3 regions of the Psychrosphaera sp. HA2-10 genome follow, and region 1 is predicted to be linked to each of the others. Evidence: predicted binding sites of a transcription regulator. Region 1 holds the regulator's gene; each other region holds the start of a gene.
The links. The regulator sigma-54, encoded in region 1, starts transcription at its own class of promoters, with help from an activator protein. The targets are predictions, from matches to a motif close to GTTGGCACGNNNNTNGNNT.
Positions count from the first base shown of each region.

Region 2: the regulator sigma-54 is predicted to act here: its motif matches at 3,816-3,834, upstream of ACZ1GV_RS02225 (diacylglycerol kinase family protein).
Region 3: the regulator sigma-54 is predicted to act here: its motif matches at 5,826-5,844, upstream of ACZ1GV_RS08360 (FimV/HubP family polar landmark protein).

Region 1 is NZ_CM146341.1:2,366,566-2,374,852, reverse strand. It holds gene rapZ (RNase adapter RapZ) at 1-721, opposite strand, end outside; gene ptsN (PTS IIA-like nitrogen regulatory protein PtsN) at 724-1,173, opposite strand; gene hpf (ribosome hibernation promoting factor) at 1,265-1,552, opposite strand; gene ACZ1GV_RS10850 (RNA polymerase factor sigma-54) at 1,586-3,079, opposite strand; gene lptB (LPS export ABC transporter ATP-binding protein) at 3,132-3,857, opposite strand; gene lptA (lipopolysaccharide transport periplasmic protein LptA) at 3,873-4,361, opposite strand; gene lptC (LPS export ABC transporter periplasmic protein LptC) at 4,354-4,911, opposite strand; gene kdsC (3-deoxy-manno-octulosonate-8-phosphatase KdsC) at 4,911-5,477, opposite strand; gene ACZ1GV_RS10825 (KpsF/GutQ family sugar-phosphate isomerase) at 5,477-6,442, opposite strand; gene ACZ1GV_RS10820 (calcium/sodium antiporter) at 6,459-7,424, opposite strand; gene mlaF (phospholipid ABC transporter ATP-binding protein MlaF) at 7,662-8,287, shown strand, end outside.
Region 2 is NZ_CM146341.1:456,060-464,346, reverse strand. It holds gene ACZ1GV_RS02245 (HU family DNA-binding protein) at 1-271, opposite strand, end outside; gene gdhA (NADP-specific glutamate dehydrogenase) at 404-1,750, opposite strand; gene nhaA (Na+/H+ antiporter NhaA) at 1,763-3,121, opposite strand; gene ACZ1GV_RS02230 (hypothetical protein) at 3,114-3,554, opposite strand; gene ACZ1GV_RS02225 (diacylglycerol kinase family protein) at 3,887-5,551, shown strand; gene ACZ1GV_RS02220 (PRC-barrel domain-containing protein) at 5,548-6,300, shown strand; gene ACZ1GV_RS02215 (sigma-54 interaction domain-containing protein) at 6,345-7,685, opposite strand; gene ACZ1GV_RS02210 (ABC transporter substrate-binding protein) at 7,705-8,287, opposite strand, start outside.
Region 3 is NZ_CM146341.1:1,801,260-1,809,546, forward strand. It holds gene accD (acetyl-CoA carboxylase, carboxyltransferase subunit beta) at 1-852, opposite strand, end outside; gene truA (tRNA pseudouridine(38-40) synthase TruA) at 1,002-1,781, opposite strand; gene ACZ1GV_RS08360 (FimV/HubP family polar landmark protein) at 1,859-5,683, opposite strand; gene ACZ1GV_RS08365 (aspartate-semialdehyde dehydrogenase) at 5,932-6,951, opposite strand; gene ACZ1GV_RS08370 (4-phosphoerythronate dehydrogenase) at 6,959-8,134, opposite strand; gene fabB (beta-ketoacyl-ACP synthase I) at 8,209-8,287, opposite strand, start outside.

The sequences.
Region 1 (8,287 bases):
AATAACTACGATTATTACGCTCTAAGTGAGGTAGCCAGGTGGACATAAAGTTATTGATTTGAAATATGAATTTATTCACAAGTGGTTGACTAGAGAAAAAATCTTTCACAGGTAAGTCTAAACCGGTTAATGCTCTAAGCTCTGGTTCCCAATGAGGGTTTGGTAGAAATCGAGCGTCAAATACAAAATCGATATCATTTGGTACACCATATTTAAAACCGAAGGACTCGAACGTAATAATAAGTTCTTTATCAGACTTCCCTAATATCTTTTCTCTCACCATCTCGGTTAGTTGATGAACATTTAAATCCGAGGTATCAATATATAAATCTGCTCTAGACGATAACCCATCTAAAAGCTTACTCTCCTGTGCGATTGCATCAGGTAATGACGCATCACCTTTGGTTAAAGGGTGTAGGCGTCTTGTTTCACTATAGCGACGAATTAATACGTCATCTTTAGCATCTATATATAGAACGGTCGTCTTTACGCCTTTAGGTAAGAAATCTAAATTATCCATTAACTCTTGTTCAGAGCTGGGTAAGTTTCTAACGTCAATACTGACGGCAACTTGAGGATAATTTTTAGATAAGGAGTGTGATAATGCAGGTAATAGATTAACCGGTAAATTATCTACGCAATAGTAGCCTAGATCCTCTAGTACTCTTAATACGACAGTCTTCCCTGAGCCTGAACGGCCACTAACGATAAATATATGCATGATTAAGCAGCTTCAATTATTTGGTAAAGATCATTATCAGTTTCGGCGCTTCTTATTTTACGAAGCATTTCTTTATTATCAAAAATCTCTGCGATTGATGCTAACGTATTTAAATGCACATCACACTGATCTTCGGGAACGAGTAACGCAAAAAATACGTCAACTGGTCTATTGTCTATTGCATCGTAATCAATGCCAGGGTGGATAACAATTAATACCGCCACTGGGCTTTCATTTGGTTTTATTTTTCCATGAGGAATAGCAACGCCATTTCCTATTCCTGTGCTTCCCAACTTTTCTCGATTCATCAAACTCGAGAGTATATCTGTGCAAGTGAGATCTGGTAATTTTGTACTCGCGATCTCTGCGATGTGTTCGAGGATCTTTTTCTTGCTTTGGCAATCTGTCAGCACTTTTGTGCACTCAGGTCGCAGGAGTAGCTTTACATTCATGGTTATCTTTTACTGCTTTACTCTTTTGATTTAAATCTCAAAAGATTGGTTAAAAGCACCGTCCATGGCGCTTTAAAATTAATAAAAAGAGTTAATGTCTAGTTAACTTTTCTTTATGTTTAATTACTTGACGGTCAAGTTTATCAATTAAGGAATCAATTGCAGCATACATATCAGTATGCTCGGATGCCGCAAATAGTTCACCACCATTTACGTGCATGGTTGCTTCTGCTTTTTGGTTGAGTTTCTCAACGTCTAAAATCACGTGGACGTTATTAATATGGTCAAAATGACGTTCTAACTTTGCAAATTTCGTATCAACATACTCTTTTAAAGACTCTGTTGCATCGACATGACGACAAGTTAAATTAATTTGCATATGCACTTCCTTCTGAATTGATAAAATGGATTGTTAAACCAATCGTTTTCTCTGGTTTGAAGGGGGAATGTTTAACGATTCCCGGTATTTTGCGATAGTTCTTCTGGCTACTTGGATGCCCTGTTCGGCCAGAATATCAGCAATCTTACTGTCACTTAACGGTTTTGCTTGGTTTTCTGCAGCAACTAACTTTCTTATTAAAGCCCGTATTGCAGTGGATGAACATTCACCACCATTTTCGGTGCTAACGTGGCTAGAAAAGAAATACTTTAACTCAAAGATTCCTCTGGGAGTGTGCATGAACTTTTGTGTTGTCACACGCGATATCGTGGACTCATGCATATCGACCATTTCTGCTACATCATTTAGAACCATTGGTTTCATCGCCTCTGGTCCGTATTCAAAAAATGCTTGTTGTTGTTGCACGATACAATTAGATACCTTCAATAAAGTGTCGTTTCTGCTTTCTAAACTTTTAATAAACCATTTTGCTTCTTGTAAGTGTGAACGAACAAATTGCGCATCAGAGCTATTGGTTGAAGTTTTAGACAGTGAAGCATATTGTTCGTTCACTTTAATTTTAGGCATAGAATTAGGATTTAGCTCTACTAACCAACGACCTTTTTTCTTTACGACGGTAACATCTGGAATTACATAGTCAATTTCGTCTTTTATAACTAGGCTTGCGGGATTTGGATTCAGTTGTTGAATCAAGTCTAGTGCTTCTTTTAATTCTGATTCTTTTAATCTTGTTTTGCGAATTATAGTGCGATAATCACGGTTCGCTAAGAGGTCGATATTTTCAGCAATAAGTTCAATAGCCTCTTCACGCCAAGGTGTGTCAGGACTATATTGCTTTAACTGAACCAACAAGCACTCTTGTAACCCTCGCGTTGCAACACCAATGGGATCAAAGTGTTGGATGCGTTTTAAAACCGCTTCAACTTCCTCTATCTCAACATCTTCTATGTCTACAGACTCAACGATATCCTCAACAGATACCGTCAAAAAGCCTTTGTCATCAATAGCATCAATAATGGCTGTTGCAATAGCTAAGTCATGTTCGGAAAAAGGGGATAGATTTAATTGCCATTTTAGATGGTCTTGAATATCAACAGTTGTTTCACCTTGATAAACGGTGTCTTCACCGTCGTAAGCAGGGCCTGAGCTTGCAGGAGCTGCGCTCATGTAGTCATCCCAACTGGAATCTGTGGGCAAGTCATCACTTATGGTCTGATCTTGTATATTTTCGTTTGTATCGCGTTCTTCTCGCGTCCACTCGATATCGTCGTCGTTAGATGAAACAGAGGCTTCATTTTCATGACGATCATGGTTGTCCTGTGGTAAATCGATTTGTTCAACTGAGCCATGCTCTTCATCAGCTTCCAACAAAGGATTACTATCCAAGGCTTCTTGGATCTCTTGTTGCAATTCTAATGACGACAACTGCAACAGACGAATAGCCTGCTGTAATTGCGGGGTCATTGTTAACTGCTGACCCATTTTAAGTTGTAATGTTGGTCTCATTTGATCCCAGTAAAGTACTGACTAAAATAAACTTATTCGTGCTACCAAAATATCAAAGTTTGAACTGGTCACCAAGATAAACTTTCTTAACTATGTCACTTTCTAGCACTTGAGCCGGAGTTCCCTCAGCAATAAGCTCTCCATGACTAACGATATAGGCTTTTTCGCAGACATCAAGTGTTTCACGGACATTATGATCGGTAATAAGTACACCAATTCCCTTTGCTGTTAATTGTTGAATTATTTTCTTTATATCTATGACAGATATAGGATCAACACCCGCAAAAGGCTCATCTAATAGAATAATTTTTGGATCGGCAGCCAATGCCCTTGCAATTTCTACGCGGCGTCGCTCACCACCAGACAATGCCATGCCAAGACTATCGCGAATATGATCAATATGGAATTCAGCAATTAAGTCATCAAGCAAATCAGCTTGTTGGTTTGCATCGATATCTTTTCGCATCTCTAGTACCGACATTATGTTTTGTGAAACTGTCAGCTTTTTAAAGATAGACGATTCTTGTGGTAAATAACCAATGCCTTTGCGAGCTCTTACATGCATCGGTTCGTGACTCAAATCGATATCATCAAGCTGAATTAAGCCTTTATCGTTAGGCACTAAACCAACAATCATGTAAAAAGTTGTTGTTTTACCGGCGCCATTTGGTCCTAACAAGCCAACTACTTGACCAGCTTCTACCGACAAGCTCACATCTTTAACAACTTGACGACTTTTATAGGATTTGGCTAAGTGCTTTGCCACCAACTTGGTCATATTTAATTTCTCTACTTAATTATTTGGCTGTGTTTTTTTCGTTTTTATCGTAGTAGTTACACGACCACCTGTGGACTTGTCGCCATCAGCTTTGACTCTTTGTGCATTTAAATCAAATACGATATTACCACTTTCAACAATCGAGCTACCTTGCTTATATTTAGCTTGGCCATTCAATTCTAAAATACGCTCATTAATCATATAAACGACTTCTAATGCTGTGGCCTCTAATGCTTCGTTATTAGGATCATTTTGCAAAAAGCGAGCAGGTTTGCCTTTTGCTATTAGTTTTTCGCCTACGCCGTCTTTTGTAATTACATATAATTCATCAGCAGTGATCGTGAGCGTCCCTTGTTGTATTTTTACGTTACCGCTGAAATACATAGTGTTATTTTTGTAATCAAGATCTTGGTTTTTAGAATCAATAATCAGATCGTCGTTAGCAAAAGCGTTAACGCCAACAAACGCAAGCATAACAAGCGTCATCTTGATGAATTTAGTCATTTTTCGTCCCTTTTAAAATTGTTCTTACGTGATGTTTAAGTTTCACTGTTTGAGCTTTAAGATCGGCAGTTAGACCTTGCCCTTCAATAGTTGTTTTTTCACCGCGAATTATAATTGGCTTGTCGGTCTCAACGACTTGAGTGTCGAGATCTATTTCTAAGTATTGGGTTTCAATACTGGTTACGAGTTCGTTATTGGTTAACTGGTACATTTTAACGTTACTGTCTAAGGTTAGTCGGCCATCTTGAACACTGCCAAGATCTGCGGCTAATCGCCAAAACGGAGCATTGTTTTGATAAATAATAAATTCGGGCTGCTCGAAGTAAGTCAAAGCTAACTGGGCGTAGTGTTCCATTTTTTGTGAGAACACCTCTTGCTTTAAAGTACCGTTTTTGTCGAACATTTCTTGATGCAGTAATGTTGCAGTGAAGTCAGGCGTTAACACAGGCTCTTCTGAGTCATCAGCATTACTTTGATTGGTAAAAGCTGGAAACCAAAGGTAAAGGCTGATGCCAACAAAAATAAGGAGAACAAGTAATCTAAGTCTCATTAGGTACTTGAACCTTCAAAATTACTGGTAATAAACGCTTCACCTTTTTGTGCCATGATTAGCAGATCGGTTAACTCGCGCACGGCACCTTTTCCGCCATGAGTAACGGTACAGTAGTGTGCAATCTCTTTTACATAAGGATGGCCGTCGGCAACTGAAATAGCCAACCCGACTTTTTGCATCACTGGTACATCAGGGAAATCATCACCAATAAAAGCAACTTGTGATGGGGTGACGGATAAGTCTGCACACAGTTGATCAAAACCGATTAGTTTTGTTTCCATACCTTGATATATGTATTTCACGCCTAGGCTTGTCATTCGGTCTTCAACAATTTTAGAGCGTCGCCCGGTAATGACTGCAACTTCACATCCTATATTCATTAAAGACTTAAGCCCGAAGCCATCTTTTGTATTAAATGCTTTGAGTTCTTCACCGTTATTAGCCATGTATACAGAACCATCTGAAAACACGCCATCAATATCACAAATAAGCAATTTAATATTCTTAGCGCGAGCACTGACGTCAGTTGAGACTTTTTGATACCAGGTTTCAAATCGTTTCATTAAATAACTCCAGCCTTCAGTAAATCATGCATATTAAGCGCACCGATGGGTTTGTTGTGCTCGTCAATGACAAATAAACAACTAATTTTTTTGGCTTCCATTAAAGTTAACGTTTCAGCTGCTAATACGTTGGCTTTTGAAGAGGTAGCGTTTGTCGTCATTATATTGGTAATTTTAAGATCCGTTTTAAATGAGTCATGATCTAACCAGCGGCGTAAATCACCGTCGGTAAAAATACCAATCAAGGTGTTGTCCTTGTCGGTGATACCAGTCATGCCAAGACCTTTGGCGGACATTTCGATTATCGCTTCTTTTAAGGTTGCTTGATCGCTAACAACAGGGATGCGATCTTCTGTATGCATTATATCTTTGTTTGTTAGTAATAACTTACGACCTAAAGCACCTCCGGGGTGGCTTAGTGCAAAGTCTTCTGCTGTAAAACCTTTTGCTTCCAATAGTGAAACGGCGAGGGCATCGCCAAGTACAAGGCTTGCCGTCGTTGAAGCGGTCGGTGCTAAGCCTAGCGGGCAGGCTTCTTCTTCTACACCTGAAAATAGATGAACATCGCTGTTTTGCGCTAAAGTTGATTGTTTATTACCTGTCATAGCAATGATATGACAACCAAATCGTTTTAAAACTGGCAGTAGAGTAACAATTTCAGACGTTTCGCCACTGTTCGAAAGCGCAAGGACAACGTCTTGTTTAGTGAACATTCCTAAATCGCCATGGCTTGCTTCGCCTGGATGAACATAAAATGCAGGAGTGCCTGTGCTTGCTAACGTAGCTGCAATTTTATTAGCTATGTGTCCCGACTTGCCCATGCCCGTTACTATCACTCGGCCTTTACAACCCATAATAATATTACACGCGGCAACAAAATTTTCGTCACAAGATTGGACTAAATTCTCTATCGCATTTTTTTCAATTTCGATAACTTTTAATGCAGATAAAACTAAAGGATTCATAGTTAAAACCTTAAACTTAGGCAAATAGCAAGAATTGATAACCAACAAACGCAGACAGTAAAATAAAACCTTCAACGCGATTTATACGTCGAGTGCGTTGCGCAAAACTCATTGCCATAATTAACAATAATACAGTTGCACCTATCATCACAAAAATATCACGCGATGCAGCCGATGGGTCAATTTCGCTAGGGTTAATTAACGCCCCTACTGACAATACCGCAAGAATATTAAAAATGTTAGAGCCGATAACATTACCTATGGCCATGTCATCTTCACCTTTTAAAACGCCGGCAACACTGGCGGCGAGCTCAGGTAAGCTTGTACCGATTGCTATGATAGTTAAGCCAATAACGAGCTCGCTTATTCCAAAGTGCTGAGCAATTATGACAGCAGAGTCTACTAAAAAGTGAGAACTTAATGGCAATAAAACTAAACCCGCAATAACCCAAAACACGGCATTAAGAGTTGGGAGGTTATCAGGAATGTCACCTTCAACTTCTGCAAGGAGTAAATCAGTTGCAGCCGAATTAGGACGTTTTGCTAGGTAAATGAGGTAGCCGATAAATACGAAAAACAAGACGAGAAGTAATATTCCTTCATTAAAAGACAAATAGTTGTCGGCTAATACCCACCAAGCCAATAGAGTAAACCCTAATAAAACTGGCATTTCTCGATACAGCGTTGAGGATGAAACTAATAACGGGCGAACTAAAGTAGTGATACCCAAGACTAAAAGAATATTAGTAATATTCGAACCAATGGCATTACCAACGGACGTGTCTGTCGCACCCTTTAACGCAGCGTTAGCCGAAACCATAATTTCGGGTGCAGATGAACCCATTGCAACTATCGTTAGACCAATGATCATTGGTGATATTCCAAGGTTTTTAGCTAAACCTGATGCACCGTACACAAACTTGTCTGCGCCCCACACTAAAACAGCAAAAGAGATAATCAGAATAATTGAAGCGATTAACATGATAAAGAAACTTAAAAATATTGATAAAATAGTACCGTTATTGTGGCGTTAGTCGCGCCAGAAAGCAAAATATATTGCTGTTTTCACTTATAGTTAGTTAATTCTTAGACAAATTTATAATTAGACTAAAAAGTTATTTGAAATTCATAATTTTTAACATTTCAAACATAGCTAATTGGCGCATTAATCAATACAATGTCCGATCAATGGGCATACCACTAATTAAGCGGAGACAAGGTGAATAAAAATTCTTCAGATTCTGATCACCAGCCTGAGGCTTTGGTAGAGTTAAAGAATGTTACGTTTTCTAGAGGCGACCGCGTTATCTACGATGATATATCGCTAAAGTTTCCAAAAGGAAAGATAACAGCGATTATGGGACCAAGCGGTATAGGCAAAACGACAATGTTAAGGCTTATTGGTGGTCAACTTATGCCTGATACCGGCGATATTTTAGTAGCTGGTAATAACATTCCTAAATTGTCTCGTTCTGCCCTGTACAAAGTTCGCGAAAAAATGAGCATGCTGTTTCAAAGTGGCGCCTTATTTACCGACATGACCGTATTCGATAATGTTGCATTTCCAATTAGAGAACACACTTCATTACCTGAAGATATTATTCGCACCATGGTGTTATTAAAACTTGAAGCAGTAGGTCTAAGAGGCGCGAGAGATTTAATGCCTGCTGAGTTATCAGGTGGTATGGCTCGCCGGGCTGCATTAGCACGTTCGATAGCGCTTGACCCAGAATTAATAATGTTTGATGAACCTTTTGTTGGTCAAGATCCAATCTCGATGGGTGTTTTAGTTCGTTTGATAAGAGATTTAAATTCATCATTAAACTTAACAAGTATCGTAGTGTC
Region 2 (8,287 bases), 1.2 Mb from region 1:
CGTTAACTGCATCTTTGATTGCTTTACCAGCTTTGAAAGCAGGAACTTTAGCAGCAGCAATTTGAATAGTTTCACCAGTTTGAGGGTTACGGCCAGTGCGAGCTGCACGGTCATTAACTTTGAAAGTACCGAAACCAACTAAAGAAACGTCGCCGCCTTTAGCAAGTTCTTCAGTTACTGTAGAAACTAGGCTGTTAAGTGCACGTTCTGCGTCAGCTTTAGTCATGTCAGCACTTTGTGCCATTTTTTCGATTAGTTCACTTTTGTTCATTATTTTATCCTTTAGTTGAGACAAGGCTTATCCTATGGAACCTATTTATAAAATTCAACAGTTGTTTTCGTATAATCCGTAAAAATAACCACTTTTTTGCAACTTTTAGGTAATATGTAGAGTTTTCAAGCCCTACACGCCTTGTGCTAACATGGCTTTAGCTAAAATATGGAAGCCTGCAACACTTGCACCACGTTCATAATTTACGTCGCCAGTATCACTTTCACCGCATTTAACACACTGACCATGTATGTGTTTCATAATGTCGCGTAAACGACCGTCTAAATATTCAAAGGTCTGACTTTCAAAGCCCGCGTTTTGTGACATCTCTAATCCAGAAACGGCTACCCCACCAGCATTTGATGCTTTACCGGGAATGTAGCAACAGTTTTTTGCATTGTGAATAGCTTCAATTGCTTCGGAAGTACAAGGCATATTTGCACCACAAATGACCACTTTGCAGCCATTTTTAATAAGTGTTGATGCTTCATCACCGTTCATTTCGTTTTGAGTGGCGCAAGGCACAGCAACATCACACTTATATTGCCATGGTTTTTCACCCGCTCGCCATTCACCATCTCGCTCTTCTGCAAAAGACAACAAAGTATTGTCTTTGATATTGTCATATTTAATTAACCACTCAATATCATCGTTACTAAAGCCATTATCTTTAAAAAGTACGCCTCGAGAGTTTGATAAAGTAATAACGTTAGCACCTTGCTCTAGTGCTTTTTTCGCTGCAAATAGGGCTACGTTGCCAGCACCGGATATTGTTAACGTTAAGCCCTCTAATTCCAGTTCTTTATGTTCAAGAACATGCTGTAGAAAATAAATAACACCAAAACCGGTGGCTTCTGTGCGAACTAAACTTCCGCCCATTTCTATTGCCTTTCCAGTTAGCACACCGCTAAACTGATTCCGTATTTTACGGTACTGGCCGTATAAAAAGCCGATTTCTCGTGCGCCCACATTGATATCTCCAGCGGGTACATCAACGTTTGCTCCTATATGACGATAAAGCTGTGTCATAAACGCTTGGCAAAAACTCATAATCTCATGATCGCTTCTACCTTTTGGATCAAAGTCAGATCCACCCTTACCTCCGCCCAAAGGCAAACCTGTTAACGCATTTTTGAAACATTGTTCAAACGCTAAAAATTTAATCACAGATTCACTTACAGTTGGATGAAATCTCAATCCCCCTTTATAAGGCCCAATTAAATTCGATTGTTGAACGCGCCAACCTCTATTCAATTGAGCACAGCCTCTGTCGTCTAACCATTCAACTTTAAATGAAATGATTCTATCCGGTTCAGTTAAGCGCTCAAAGATACGATACCTTCGGTACTCATCGTTATCCTCTAACTCTTCTGCGACATTATCTAGTATCTCAGTAACGGCTTGCATAAACTCAATCTGGTTTGGATTTCTCTCTGTAATACGATTTTTCAATTCAGAGATATACTGACTATCCGGCATGGTGACTCCTTGTTATGAATTATTAGTTGGCGCAAACTTGAACAAAATATAACCTACCACACCGGCAAACAAAGAAGTAACAAGAATTGCTGTTTTTGCAATGGCTTGCGTTTCTAAACTGTTTTCAAAACCTAAACCTGTGATAAATATAGACATGGTAAAACCAATACCGCCGAGCATCCCAAGTCCAACTATGTGTCTCATGGTTAGTCCTTTGGGTAATTGGCCAATACCTGTTTTTATCGATAACCAAACCATAAATGGAATACCTAGCCCTTTACCTACAACGAGTCCTAAAAAGATCCCCCAGGCCAAGGTGCTATTTAGCGTTTCCAATAAACTTGATGAATCTAACTGTACACCGGCATTAGAGAAGGCAAATATTGGTAAAACAAGTAACCCCACTGGTGTATGAAGTAACTGCTCCCATCTACGTAGTGGAGTGGTCGCTTGATTTGCCGTAACCTTTAATTGCTCTGCTAATTCGTGTTGTGTTTTGGAAGCAAGTACAGGCTTTCGGCTACCTTTATTGATAACGATACGCTGAAAACGTTGAGTAATTTTTGATAGTTTTTCAACCATTACGGTCGGTTTATGTTTAGGCCTAGCTGGTATTGCCGCCGCTATTAAGATACCGGCAATAGTCGCGTGAACACCAGAGCTTAAAACTGACAACCACAATAAAATACCAACGAACATGTACATAAATGGACGACGAATGCCGATAAAATTAAAGAAGAACAGGACTCCGGTTAGAATTGCTGACAACAGCAAGTAAAAGCTATTTATAGAGTCTGTGTAAAACAATGCGATTACCATAATCGCGCCAATATCATCGATAATTGCTAAGCCAGTTAAGAAAGCAAAGGCGGCCAGAGGGGCTCGAGTCCCTAACAAAGCTAATATTCCTACGGCAAACGCCGTATCCGTCGCCATCGGAATACCCCAACCCGCGATATATTCTGTATTGTAGTTGAGTACAGCAAATATAGTCGCTGGGAAAAACATACCACCAGCTGCGGCGGCTAAAACTGGTATTAAACTGCTTGGCGAACTTAAGTCACCGACTAGAACCTCTCGCTTAATTTCCATACCTAATAGTAGAAAAAATAAAGCCATTAGCCCGTCGTTAACCCAATGCAATATCGACATCTGATACAAATTATCATTCACTGCTAGCCCAAACAGGGCATGTAATCCCCCGTAAACGGAATCAGCATAGTTTGAGTTTGCAATTATCAATGCCACTATAGTCGTCACTAGTAAAACCTTACTACTCGTCGTTTGATCATCAATAAATCGCTGAAAAGGAATAAGTAACTGCTCTACTTTTTTTTCAATAACAGGGGCTTTTACTCCAACCTTAGGCATTGTGTTCACTCCTTGCTTGATTAGATAACTTTTTCAGTACTTCGATAGCATCAAAGTAAGTCGCAATTAGGTCAGCCACTCTGCGTTTTTCAACTTCAGATTTTGACAACTGATATGTGCTTCGAAGTTCACTAAGATGTTCATTCTCTATTTTTAAGCGCTGTTCAAGTAACGATAGCTCTGGTGTTGACGTATTGCCCACTCGCGCTTGATAAAAGTGATTATTCCAATTAGACATTATCAAATGAATAACATCGGTATCATGACTCGATGACATCCATTGTTTTACTTTGCCTGCTAGCTGTTGAAAAACCGTAGATACTTTTATAAGTCCGTGCCGAACAGACAAGTCTTCTACTTGATTGGCTAAGTCTTCGTAAAATTGACTAGCCTCGATAAATACTAGGGGACCTGGGTCATAATGCTGTTTCATCTTGTACAACCTACTTAATTCAGAAAAACAGAGTAAAGTAGCCAGCTTTGTGCCAAACCTACAATAAAAACACTAACAGATTGTTATTAAACGACTTTACAAACCTAGGACATAAACTATGCCTACAATATTTAGCTGAAATTCTCTGTGTTCTTGAATAAATGACCTGATGCTTATGTAATATTTACAGTAAATACAGCAGGGATCTTGTCTATATCTAACCAACAAAAATAAAAACACGCAATTTCAACAAGTTACAAATAAGGCATGGTTCTAGCTTTAGTTCTATAATTAACTAATAACCGTTGAATCCACTTCAACTGAGGTTTTTCATGTACATAGAGTATTTATACGGATTTTTTGGCGCTCTACTGGCCTACACGGCAACTCAAATCGACTCTGTGATCCTGAGTGTTTTGCTTAACTGGATCGCTATTTCGCTGTTAGTCGTGTTTGTTGCTTACATGACGAATCAGCCAAGAATTTTTAGAAAACGTACCGATGGTTCTATCCCGGTCGCGATTCGGTTTATCTTTCTACCTTTTATGGTTGGTGTACAGTTATACAACACGATCGCAAAACGTAAAGACGTTAAAAGAAACAGACACTACATTCATCACATTCAAGATCATATATACCTAGCCAGCCGCTTATCTGCGGAAGAGGCTATGGAGTTAGAAGAACATGACGTCAAGGCGGTATTAGATGTCACCGCTGAGTTCGACGCGTTAGACTGGAGTAGTCGTTTTCTAGATATCGATTACTTAAACATTCCCATTCTAGATCATCGTAGCCCAACCCCTGAGCAATTGAGACAAGCATTAAATTGGATTGATAACAAACGAAGACAAAACAAGCCGGTTATGGTGCATTGTGCTTTAGGCAGAGGTCGTTCTTTATTTTGTGTTGCTGCTTATTTGCTGGCAAAACACCCAGAAAAAGAGGTAAGAGACGTCCTTAGCAGTATCACTGATATTCGTAATCAAGCCGGTTTAAACAAAAAACAATTGAAAAGGCTGATTCAGTATCGAGAAGCTGGCCTTTTAACCTTAATGCAACCTGCTTGGTTAATTGCTAATCCTGTCTCGGGTAAAGGTAAATGGCCAAAATACAAAAATAAAATTCAGGCCTATCTAGAACAAAGGTTTAATCTAATTGTTGTAGAAACAACCGAAACCAAAAGTGCACAGGACTGGGCAAAAGAAGCAATCGATAAGCGCACATCACTTGTCATCGCGGCGGGTGGAGATGGCACGCTTGCTGAAGTTGCAACAGAGTTGACTAATACTGATATCAAGTTTGGCATAATCCCATTAGGTACAGCCAATGCATTGGCCCATACACTGTTTGGCGTATCCAGTAAAATTATACCCGTAGAAACCGCCATAAAACATATCGTGAGTAACAACACGATTGCTATGGACACCGCAATTTGTAACGAAAAAACCATGCTGCTTGTATCAGCCGTTGGTATAGAAGAAGAAATGATATCGTCTGCCGATCGAGATGCTAAAAACAAACTTGGTCAATTTGCATATTTACATGGATTTTGGCAAGCACTGAATACGTCTGAGCAATTGGATTTAATGGTCCAATTTGACTCAAATCAAGCAAAACATATACAGACGCGTAGTTTAGTCGTTGCCAACGCTGCACCTTTCTCTACGGTTTTAGCCCAAGGCGACGGCAAACCCGATTTCCACGATGGACTATTAAATGTTACTTGGTTTGATGAGAGCAATACATCTCTCGAAAACTTCACTGATGTAGCAAGCTTAATCGTCGCTGGAGTATCAGAAAACCCTGCACCTGACTCGATTCATACAGCTAAGGTGGAAACAATTAAGATTCGAAGTAAAAACCCGATTGGATATGTCATCGACGGTGAGACTTTTGAATCAACAGAAATAAACATCGCAATAAAACCGGCATCGCTTAATGTGCTCTTATCGAAAGAAGCTATTGAGCAAACTGTTGAAAACGGAGACGCGAAATGAACATAAACATTAATACTCTAATTGGCTTTAAAATTAAGACAATTGATGGCACGTATGGCTTTGTTGCAGATCTTTTATTTACTGATGAAGACCATGTCGTTCGATATTTAGTTGTTGACCCGCAAAAGTGGAATCCACTGAGCCAAAAGCTCTTAGTATCACCAGTTTCAGTCTATTATGTGAACCTGGACGCAAAAGAGGTTTGCCTAAGTATCGATACCGAAAAGTTACTACAGAGTCCAGATGTAGAGGAGCAGGAAACGGTATCTCGTCATTTTGAAACAGAGTTGTATCGTTATTATGGTTATGGCTACTATTGGATGGGCACCGACCTTTGGGGAATGAGTTCAGATCCAAGCTTACTCCAAGCAACTATTGCGAAAGAAGAGGTAGCCGATAATCGAACAGAGCAAGAGATACACTTAAGATCCACTAACGAAGTGTTTAGTTATCTTGCTAAAAGTAGCGACGAGCAAAGCCTGCAACTTTCTGATTTTGTGTTTAATACTAAATCTTGGTTAATATCATTTGCTGTGATTGACTGTCATACAGGTATGCTATCAAAAGAGCGTAGCCTAATTAAAATAGCCGCTATCAAACAATATAATTGGCACGAGCAGTCTGTTTCACTGAGTTTGCATTCGGAGCAGATCAAGGGAAACCCCCACTTTGAACCTAAGTTACTTAACAGCGAGAAGTTTTTGGCGATGATGGATGTTTCTCCCACCACCCCGGATTTTGGTGGCTAGTGTAGGATCTCCCAACAGCTTTAATAATTGCACTGAACAGTGAGTTAATCCTCACTGTACTTTTCTAGCTTGTTGTATAGCGTCTTTACGCTGATACCTAATTTTTCCGCTGTTTCAGATTTATTACCTTTATTTTTTTCTAAGTTCTTTTCAATCGCTATTTTTTCAATATCTTCTAAGGGAACGTCTAGTGGAATTCCAGGCTCGGCATTGGTTTCTTCACTCGATGCAAGCTCATCAAAAAGTATGTGCTCGGGTCCAATTACATCTTCGGCTAAAATAAAACTGCGCTCGACCACGTGCTTCAATTCTCGTACATTACCAAGCCAATGGTGTGCTTCTAACATATCTACCGCCTCTGCAGACATTGACTTAGCCGAACCGTTTTCCATATTCCGGTATGCTAAAAAGTGCTGAGCCAAACCAACAATATCATCGCCTCTATTTCTAAGCGGCGGCATTTGAATTGGGAATTGAGCTAGCCTGTAATATAGATCCTCTCTAATAAACTCGTTAAAGTTTTCACCCATTACTCTATTTGAAGCTGCCACTACCCTTACATCGCAATGCAAAGTCTTGTCGCTGCCAACAGGCCTATAGTCTCCTGTTTCTAACACTCTTAGTAATTTAACTTGGTGCTCCAGTGGCATTTCGGTAATTTCATCTAAAAATAATGTGCCATTATTTGCTTGCTCAAACACACCTTTGTGATCACGATTGGCGCCGGTAAATGCGCCTTTAACATGACCGAACAATTCACTTTCCACTAACTCTGGACTCAATGCACCGCAGTTGACAGCGACGAAGGGGCCGTTCGCTCGACTACTGACTAAGTGTATTGTATTGGCGACAAGCTCTTTACCAGTCCCGCTCTCACCGTTTACGAAAACATTAGCCTGCGTAGCGCTTACTTTGCGTAAAGTGCGATACAGCTTTCGCATTGGTTTTGATGATCCCAAAAGTAGCCCAAACTGATCTAATACACTTTTTTTCGCTGACTTTGAAACATGCTTTTGTTCCCCTAAGTCTTCCACAAGCTCATCAAGGGTAACGGTAATATTCTTTATATCGAAGGGAGCTCTAAAGTGATAAGTAATACCATTAAACATTGCCTCATCTAAATAGGCATTTGGCTTTCCATCACTAAAGATAATTATCTCAGTTTCGGTAGACTCATTTAATTCTTTTACCAAGGCTAAATCTGATGCAGAAAACCGATTGCTTTGTATAAGAGCAATGTCTGCTGGCTCTGATTTAAGCTTAGTTAGGCCCTCACCTTGTTCAGTGCAATAAAACGATTGTCTGCCTGGTCCTGATATACCGGGCTGTATAGATTTGATTAATGATGTTTCTGCTAAATCGATTAAAAAGCTAATGTTAGCCATGTGTATTAACGTCCATAGTTCAGATTAGATGGTCCATTAAAACCAAATAAAATTTGCTTATATCAATAGGCTTAGCAACATAATCGTCAAAGCCTGCTATTTGGTATTCAGTTATATCTTCAGCCATAACATTGGCAGTTACAGCAATTATTGGACTAGCGATTGACTTACTTTTCAATATTTTACAAGCCGACAAGCCATCTAAAACGGGCATCTGGATATCCAGCAATATTAAGTCAAAATCTCGTTCATGAGCTAAATCAACGGCCAACTGACCATTTTCAACTATTTCGAACTCACAACCGGTTTTTAACAATATGGCGCGAAATATCATTTGGTTCACTTTGTTATCTTCCGCAACTAAAATTCGCTTCGATGCGAAATCAGGAATATCAAGTTCTTCCTCTTTTTGTATGTTGCTAGGCGAAGAAAATGAATAATCGGGTTTTAGTGGTATTGTAATCGTAAAGCAACTGCCTTTACCAAGGTCACTCTCTACTTGAATATTTCCGCCCATTTGTTCAACCAACATATAGGTAATTGACATTCCAAGCCCTGTACCACCAAACTTTCTTGTAATCGATGTGTCTGCTTGCTCAAAG
Region 3 (8,287 bases), 570 kb from region 1:
TTCCAGTGACGGTAGTTTACACATTTTTGCAAACAATCTCGCTACTGTATTGCGCATTTCTCGTCGATCCACAATCATGTCAATGGCGCCATGCTCAAGAAGGAACTCGCTTCGTTGGAATCCTTCAGGTAACTTTTCTCGTACCGTTTGTTCAATAACGCGAGGGCCAGCAAAGCCTATAAGAGCTTTAGGCTCACCGATATTAATATCACCTAGCATTGCCAAGCTTGCCGAAACCCCACCCATTGTTGGATCAGTGAGGACTGATATAAATGGAATCCCCTTATCACTAAGCTTCGCTAGTGCAGCACTCGTTTTTGCCATTTGCATCAAAGAAAATAGAGCCTCTTGCATTCGAGCTCCACCTGATGCAGAAAAACAAATTAACGGAATATTTTCGTTAATACAAACATTCACTGCTTGCACAAATTTTTCACCCACGACAGTGGCCATGGAGCCGCCCATGTATGAAAACTCAAATGATGCAGCAACGCATGGAACACCTTTGACGCGACCTTTTAGTACGATCATCGCATCTTTTTCTTTGCTCTGTTTTTGTGCCGCTGAAATACGATCTTTGTATTTTTTAGTATCTCTGAAAGACAGCACATCTTGCGGCTCTAAGTCTGCTGCTATTTCCGTTTTTTCACCCGCATCTAAAAACAACTCTAGTCGTTTGCGACCCGTTAAACGCATGTGATGATCACATTTAGGACATACGCCTTGTTCTTTTTCTAGATCGTTTTTATATAAAATCGCATCACAGCTTGTGCACTTTGTCCAAACACCTTCTGGAATATTTCGTTTAGTCGAGGTATTTGTCTTTGGTAGAATCTTTTCTATCCAGCTCATTTGTTACTGCCTTATAAAAGTTGTCCACTTTATTCATTCAAGATGAAAAATCTGCGCCTATTAAAACACAACCTTTATATAAAAACTTGCTTAAACTGGTCTTATTTGTCGGTAAAAAGGTTAAAAAAGAAGCAGAACTGGTCACTACATTAGATAAAAAGAGGACCAAGTTTTGAATTTGGTAAATTAAACTCTTCAGGATAATCTACATCGATTAAATAAAGGCCATTCGGTTTCGCTGTTTCAGCGGCTTGAGTTCGATCTTTTTTTGCAAGCAAGTCAGCCATCCAACTCACTTCCTGCTCTCCTTTACCCACTGCAATAAGACTACCCGCTATATTTCTTACCATATGATGAACAAAGGCATTTGCCTTAATATCTATTATTACGAATGCGCCCTTACGTGTCACTGAAACAAAATGAACATTGCGATTTGGAGAGTTTGATTGACATTGCGCAGCTCGAAACGAAGAAAAGTCATTTTCGCCAAGTAGGCACTGTGCAGCTTCATGCATTTTGTCAGCATTTAACGGCATATGATAATGACTTAACCCCTTGTTTAGGATTCCTGGTCGTAACTTTTCATTATAAATAATGTAGCGATAGCGTCGCGCTGTAGCTGAAAAACGTGCATGGAAGTCATCTGGGACTTCTTTCATCCATGTGACGGCAATTGCATCTGGAAGATTGGCATTTATACCCATTGTCCAGCCTCGTTCACCGCGGATGGATTCCGTATCAAAGTGAACAACTTGACCTGTTCCGTGAACGCCAGCATCAGTGCGCCCAGCACAAAACACATCGACTTTGTGATTTGCAACTTTTGACAGCGCAGCTTCTAAGCACTCTTGAACAGTGGTGACATCTCGTTGTCTCTGCCAACCAAAAAACTGTGCTCCGTCGTACTCTACACCTAACGCTATTCGCATATTATATTGTCCTAAAAATAAAAAACGCAGAATTATAAAAAATCTGCGTTGATTATACTATGAATTACTATTTGGTTTTAACCATTTAACTCATCTAATAATGAGAGTGCTTGCTCTTTAGCTTCTTTATTATCACTTAATGCAATTTTGTCTAAAATTAGCTTCGCATTTTCAACATCGTCCATTTCAATGTAGGTTTTTGCTAGATCTAATTCCGAAGCCATTCCACCAGCTTCTGTATCAACGTCGACCGTTCCTCTACTTGACGCTAACTCATCAAAATCGTCTAGTCCCACATCAATGTCTAAATCCTCAGGAATTTCTGAATCATCATCATCATCATCTAAGTCATCCATTAGATTATCGACGCTTAAAAAGTCCTCATCTAGGTCATCAAGTAGGTCGTCATCGATATTATCACTGCTTATCTCCGACTGCTCATTTGCCTCGTTTAAATTTGGGGCTTCTGGTTCAGCTTCATTCGCTTCATTTACCTGATGGTTCTCATCAGATAGTTCAGCTAATAACTGGTCAAAGTCAGCTTGCTCTAATTCATCAATCTCAAACGAGACATCATCAGGCTTACTCGGCGTTTCAATTTCATCTTCTACGGACTCGCCTATGAGTGATTCATCATCAGCTAGAAGGCTGTGGATATCACTTTCATCGAAGCTCGCATTTATTAAATCGTCATCTAAGAAACCGTCATCAATATCATTACCTTCAGATAGCAGGTTTGATATGTTCTCCTCGCCAAAGCCCTCTACGCCCATATCAACGCCTTCGGCAAGATCGTCACCTAACTCATCAATATCGACATTTTCAGCTTCAGACTCGACTTGTTCATCGGTATCTTCCGAAAGCGCACTTGTTTCTGCTTCATCAAATAATTCTATATTGTCATCGTCAATTATTTCATTAGAAACAGGTGGCAACTCGCTATCAATTTCTTCCGATAGCTCTGCGTCATCGTCCATTTCTAACTCAGGATATTCGTCTAACTCTGCACTCGGCTCCACATCTGAAACCGGGTGGTCGTCTTCTTGTTCATCTGACGAGAGATCAACTTCTTCATGAGATAGGTCTTCAATTATCTCGTCAGCTTCATTTGTTTCTAGTTCTGGCTCAGCTTCTGATTCTGGTTCAGCTTCTAGTTCTGGTTCAGCTTCTAGTTCTGGTTCAGCCTCTAGTTCTGGTTCAGCTTCTGGTTCAGCTTCTGGTTCAGCTTCTGGTTCAGGTTCAGCTTCTAGTTCTGGCTCAGCCTCGACTTCTGGCTCAGCTTCTAGTTCAGGTTCAGCCTCTAGTTCTGGTTCAGCCTCTAGTTCTGGTTCAGCTTCTGGTTCAGGTTCAGCTTCTAGTTCAGGTTCAGCTTCTAGTTCTGGCTCAGCTTCTACTTCAGGCTCAGCGTCTGGTTCTGGTTCAGCTTCTAATTCTGGCTCAGCTTCTAGTTCTGGTTCAGCTTCTGGTTCAGGTTCAGCTTCTAGTTCAGCTTCTAGTTCAGGTTCAGCTTCTAGTTCTGGTTCAGCCTCTAGTTCTGGTTCAGCCTCTAATTCTGGCTCAGCCTCGACTTCTGGCTCAGCCTCTGGTTCAGGCTCAGCGTCTGGTTCTGGTTCAGCTTCTAATTCTGGTTCAGCCTCTAATTCTGGCTCAGCCTCTGGTTCAGCCTCGACTTCTGGCTCAGCCTCGAGCTCTGGCTCAGCGTCAATTTCTGACTCAGTTGACGTGGCGGCATCATCAATTAGCGAGTCAATATCAAAATCGTCATCTTCTAATGTAATATCGTCAGCTTCGAGCTCTGGCTCAGCGTCTAATTCTGGTTCTGATTCAGTTGACGCGGCGGCATCATCAATTAGGGAGTCAATATCAAAATCGTCATCTTCTAATGTAATATCGTCAGCTTCGAGCTCTGGCTCAGCGTCTAATTCTGGTTCTGATTCAGTTGACGTGGCGGCATCATCAATTAGCGAGTCAATATCAAAGTCGTCATCTTCTAATGTAATATCGTCAGCTTCGAGCTCTGGCTCAGCGTCTAGTTCTGGTTCTGATTCTGATTCAGTTGACGCGGCGGCATCATCAATTAGCGAGTCAATATCAAAGTCGTCATCTTCTAATGTAATATCGTCAGCTTCGAGCTCTGGCTCAGCGTCTAGTTCTGGTTCTGATTCAGTTGACGTGGCGGCATCATCAATTAGCGAGTCAATATCAAAGTCGTCATCCTCTAGCGCTACTTCTTCAATGTCATCTTCAGTTAATTCTGGCTGTCCGCTAGTTCCCTTTTCAGAACCAGCTTCCGTCGCGCCGGCTTCGTCTTCAATCAAAGAGTCAATATCAAAGTCATCACCAGTCAATACTTCTGGTTCTTCGTCTAGTGCCTCTGTATCACCGGCCTCTTCAATCAACGAATCGATGTCGAAGTCATCTTCATCTAAGCCAAGCTCATCGTCTAAATCATTTACACCGGTGTCCATATCATCATCCGGTGCCGCACCTTGGTCGATATCGGCTGCAACAGATTCATCTGTCACAATATCAGTTTCATCTATATCTTCGCTAAGCTGGTCGGTAAGATCATCACCTAATGCGTCAAGTGAGTCGTCGTCATCCATATCCAACAGAGCATCAATATCACCGGCTTGTACGATTGACTCTTCTTCATCATCGGCAAGATCTATTTCTTGCAACTCAGAGCCATCGTCGAGTAACTGATCGTCATCAATAGAATCATCGAAAGCAGAGTCATCAAATGCAGACTCATCAGATAACAGCTCATCGTCATCCAATGAAACATCGTCTAAAGAGTCATCATCTAATAGATCATCGTCCATATCTAAGGCATCAAGATCATCCTCTAAGGCGTCATCTAAACCAGACAGGTCATCACTAAATGGATCTAACGAGTCTAGACTGTCATCTACGTCTAAGTCAGAGGCAATATCTAAATCTGGCGCTTCACTAAAACTTCCTGCCATCGGCGAGTCAAGAGGTGCAGATAATGGGTCTATTAAAGGGTTAGACTCTGTATTTGATTTCTTTTTGAGGAATAACGCTAAACCAACTAAAACAGATAACGAAAGTAAGGTAGTCAGAACAATGATTCCGGTCGTTGACGATAAAAATTCATTTATTTCATCGAAAACACTTTTATCTTCTGCTTGAGCCTTTGCAAGTGCCAACTCTTCTTGCTGTTGCAATAACAACTCTTCAAGCTTAGTTAGGATTTGTTGAGTTTCTTGTCTTAACTGACTTTCATTGCCAATAGCTTGTTCTACATTTGTTAGCTTATCCGACAATGCTGATAGTTTATCTTGAAGCGCCAAGTTTTCTTGCTGAAGGGACTGATTTTGATTTTTAGCGCTGTCGAGTTGAGTTTGAATTGTTTCAAACGCTTTAACTTGCTTTTCTTCAACTTGCTCTATTTTTTTTGAAATTTCTTTTTTTGCATTAGTAACATCAACTTGTTTCGCTGCTTCTATCGGCGCTAACGCTGTATCAATTTTACTTTGGTCAACTTTGCCACTGATAATATCCTGCCATAACTTATCGTCAGCATCCGCTCGCTCTTTTGCATATAGAGGCTCAACTGCCATTACTTCTTTATGGCTTGGGATCTTTAATATCGCGCCATTTTTTAAACCGTTTAAATTATTGTAATCAAACGCGTTTGGATTCTTTTTTAAAACAGCAACCATAACTTGATAAACAGAAACATTATTTCTGTGCCTAAACTTATTCCCAAGTTTCCACATGGTGTCATGGCTGGTGATAGGCCCGTATGTTTCGCCCATTTCGCCATAGTCGACCCCTTTAGGGCCTTTTAGTTTGTTATCTGCATAAACGGAATTTGCCGTTGAGAACGACAAGATGAACATAAACAGAGCAAATAATTTTAAGCTAGAGCGCATTGATAAATTCCAGATTCAATATAATTCCGCCAATTTGCGGTAATAGGTTGTTGTCTCAAGTTATTTTCAGTAAAAACCAAGATAAAAACACGTCAAAAATAACTCAAGTCATCATTAATTATTTAAACACTTTAAAAAAGTAAAGCAAAGCTTGTACCACTTAATTCTGTCAACTTTATGTCGGTTTATTAAATTTAGACCAAAAAAAAGCCTCGGTAGGTTCGAGGCTTATAAAATATCTTATATAATTATAGATATTCTTTAATGAGTAGTTCCGCAATTTGCAAACTATTCGTTGCCGCGCCCTTACGAACGTTATCGGCCACTACCCATAAATTTATACCATTTGGGTGAGAAATATCTTCGCGAATACGGCCAACAAAGGTTTGATCTTGCCCACTAGCGTGCGTTACTTGAGTTGGATAGTCTTTATCTTCCGTCATTAATGCAACGCCAGGCGCATTTGCTAGTACGTTCTTTACATCTTCTGCAGAGACGGGTTGGCGTAACTCAACATGAATAGACTCTGCATGACCGTAAAAGACTGGCACTCGAACGGCCGTTGGATTTACTCGAATTGATTCGTCACCCATTATTTTATGCGTTTCCCAAACCATCTTCATTTCTTCACGGGTGTATCCATTGTCTTCGAAGCTGTCTATTTGAGGGATGACGTTAAATGCCATTTGTACAGGAAAATGCTCTGTTTCTACTGGACGACCATTCATCAACTGGGCGGTTTGAGCCACTAATTCATCAATTGCCCCCTTGCCTGCACCGCTCACTGATTGGTACGTACAAACATTAATACGATCAATTCCGTAGGCGTCGTGTAACGGTTTTAATGCAACTAACATCTGAATAGTCGAACAGTTTGGATTCGCAATTATATTTCTGTTTCTAAAGTCAGCCAGCGCGTGAGGATTAACTTCAGGGATCACAAGAGGTACATCTGGCTCGTTACGAAAATAAGACGTGTTGTCGATAACAACCACGCCCATATCAGCTGCAATCGGCGCATAACGTCTAGATGCATCAGAGCCTGCACTAAAGATTGCTAATTGGACTTGTGCCCAATCAAAATCAGCGGCGTTTTGCACTTCAATATCTTTACCTTTAAATGAAATGCTGTCACCTGCTGAACGTTCACTCCCTAATGGAAACAGCTCTCCAACAGGAAAGTTTCTTTCCGCTAGCCCTTCTATGATGTTTTGGCCAACTAAACCTGTGGCCCCCAATACAGCAATATTATATTTTTGTTCTGACATTCTTTCTCTACTTAATGTTGAAGCCTAACAAACGTAAAAAGTCGGCTACTTCAGGATGGTTACAGTTTACAGAAATTGACGACCATTCGCGACGTATTGGATAGTTTTTTCTTATCCAATCAAAACTATTTTTATCTAAGTTATGTCGAAAGACACCATCATCGCGTCTAACGTCATACACGGTATGGATGAGCACTTTTAACAAGCTTGTGGATGATAACCTCAAACCCATACTTTTCTCTTTGTTGGAGTCAACTTTATAATCTAAATGAATATCGGTGATTAGACCTTTTGGCAAAGTATTCGCCAAGGATACCGAAGTTTTTAACTTGAATAACTCACACACTTTTTTATAAAGCATTGCCGTGCCCTTGGCTTTTCCCTCTAGACTATATCCTGCAATATGCGCAGTCGCTAAATCGCAAAATGGAATTAATTCTTTAAGCGGATTTGGCTCACCTTCCCATACATCCAGCACTAACCTTATGGCTGGTATACCTTGTTTTTGACGAAACTGTATATGAGTCAACAAGGCTTGGTTATCTATCACCTCACCTCGACTCGCATTCACAATGCATACATCTTCTTTTAACAACGGCAAATTTTTTCCGTTTAATAAATGATAGGTCGGATAAGGCCCTGTTCGAGTTAATGGTGTATGAAAGCTTATAACGTCGGCTTTAGTAAGTGCTTCTTCTAACGTAACGTATTCGTTTAGGTCATCATGGTTGGCTCGGTAAGGGTCACATAATAAAAGGTCTATACCTAACACAGATAATTTTTTCTGTAAGTTTTGTCCTATATTACCAACACCTATTACTGCGACCGTTTTATCACTAAAATCAATTTGATACTTTTCAGCCAACACTAGGAGTGCACTAATTACAAATTCAGCCACAGAATTAGCGTTACACCCTGGCGCAGAGCTGAACCCTATGCCTCTTTCGCTAAGTAACTTTTTATCAATATGGTCTTCGCCAATTGTTGCCGTTCCCACAAACTTTAATGCATTGGCTTGAGCGATTAGCTTTTTGTCTACTTTAGTGATTGAACGTACTAATAATACGTCGACATCAATTAGCTGTTCTGGCGCTAAATCGCGACCAGGGAACCGTGTAACTTCTCCAAGACCTGAGAAAAACTCATCAGCAAATGGAATGTTCTCGTCTATTAAAAATTTCATTAGCACCCCAGTAATAAAAAACCCGAATAAGTTTAGCGCCTATTCGGGTTTGAAAGAATTGTTTTATAAACTATTTATATTTTTTTGAAGACCAGTGTGGCATTCGTACCACCAAAACCAAAACTATTAGACATAGCAGTGGTAACTTCAGCT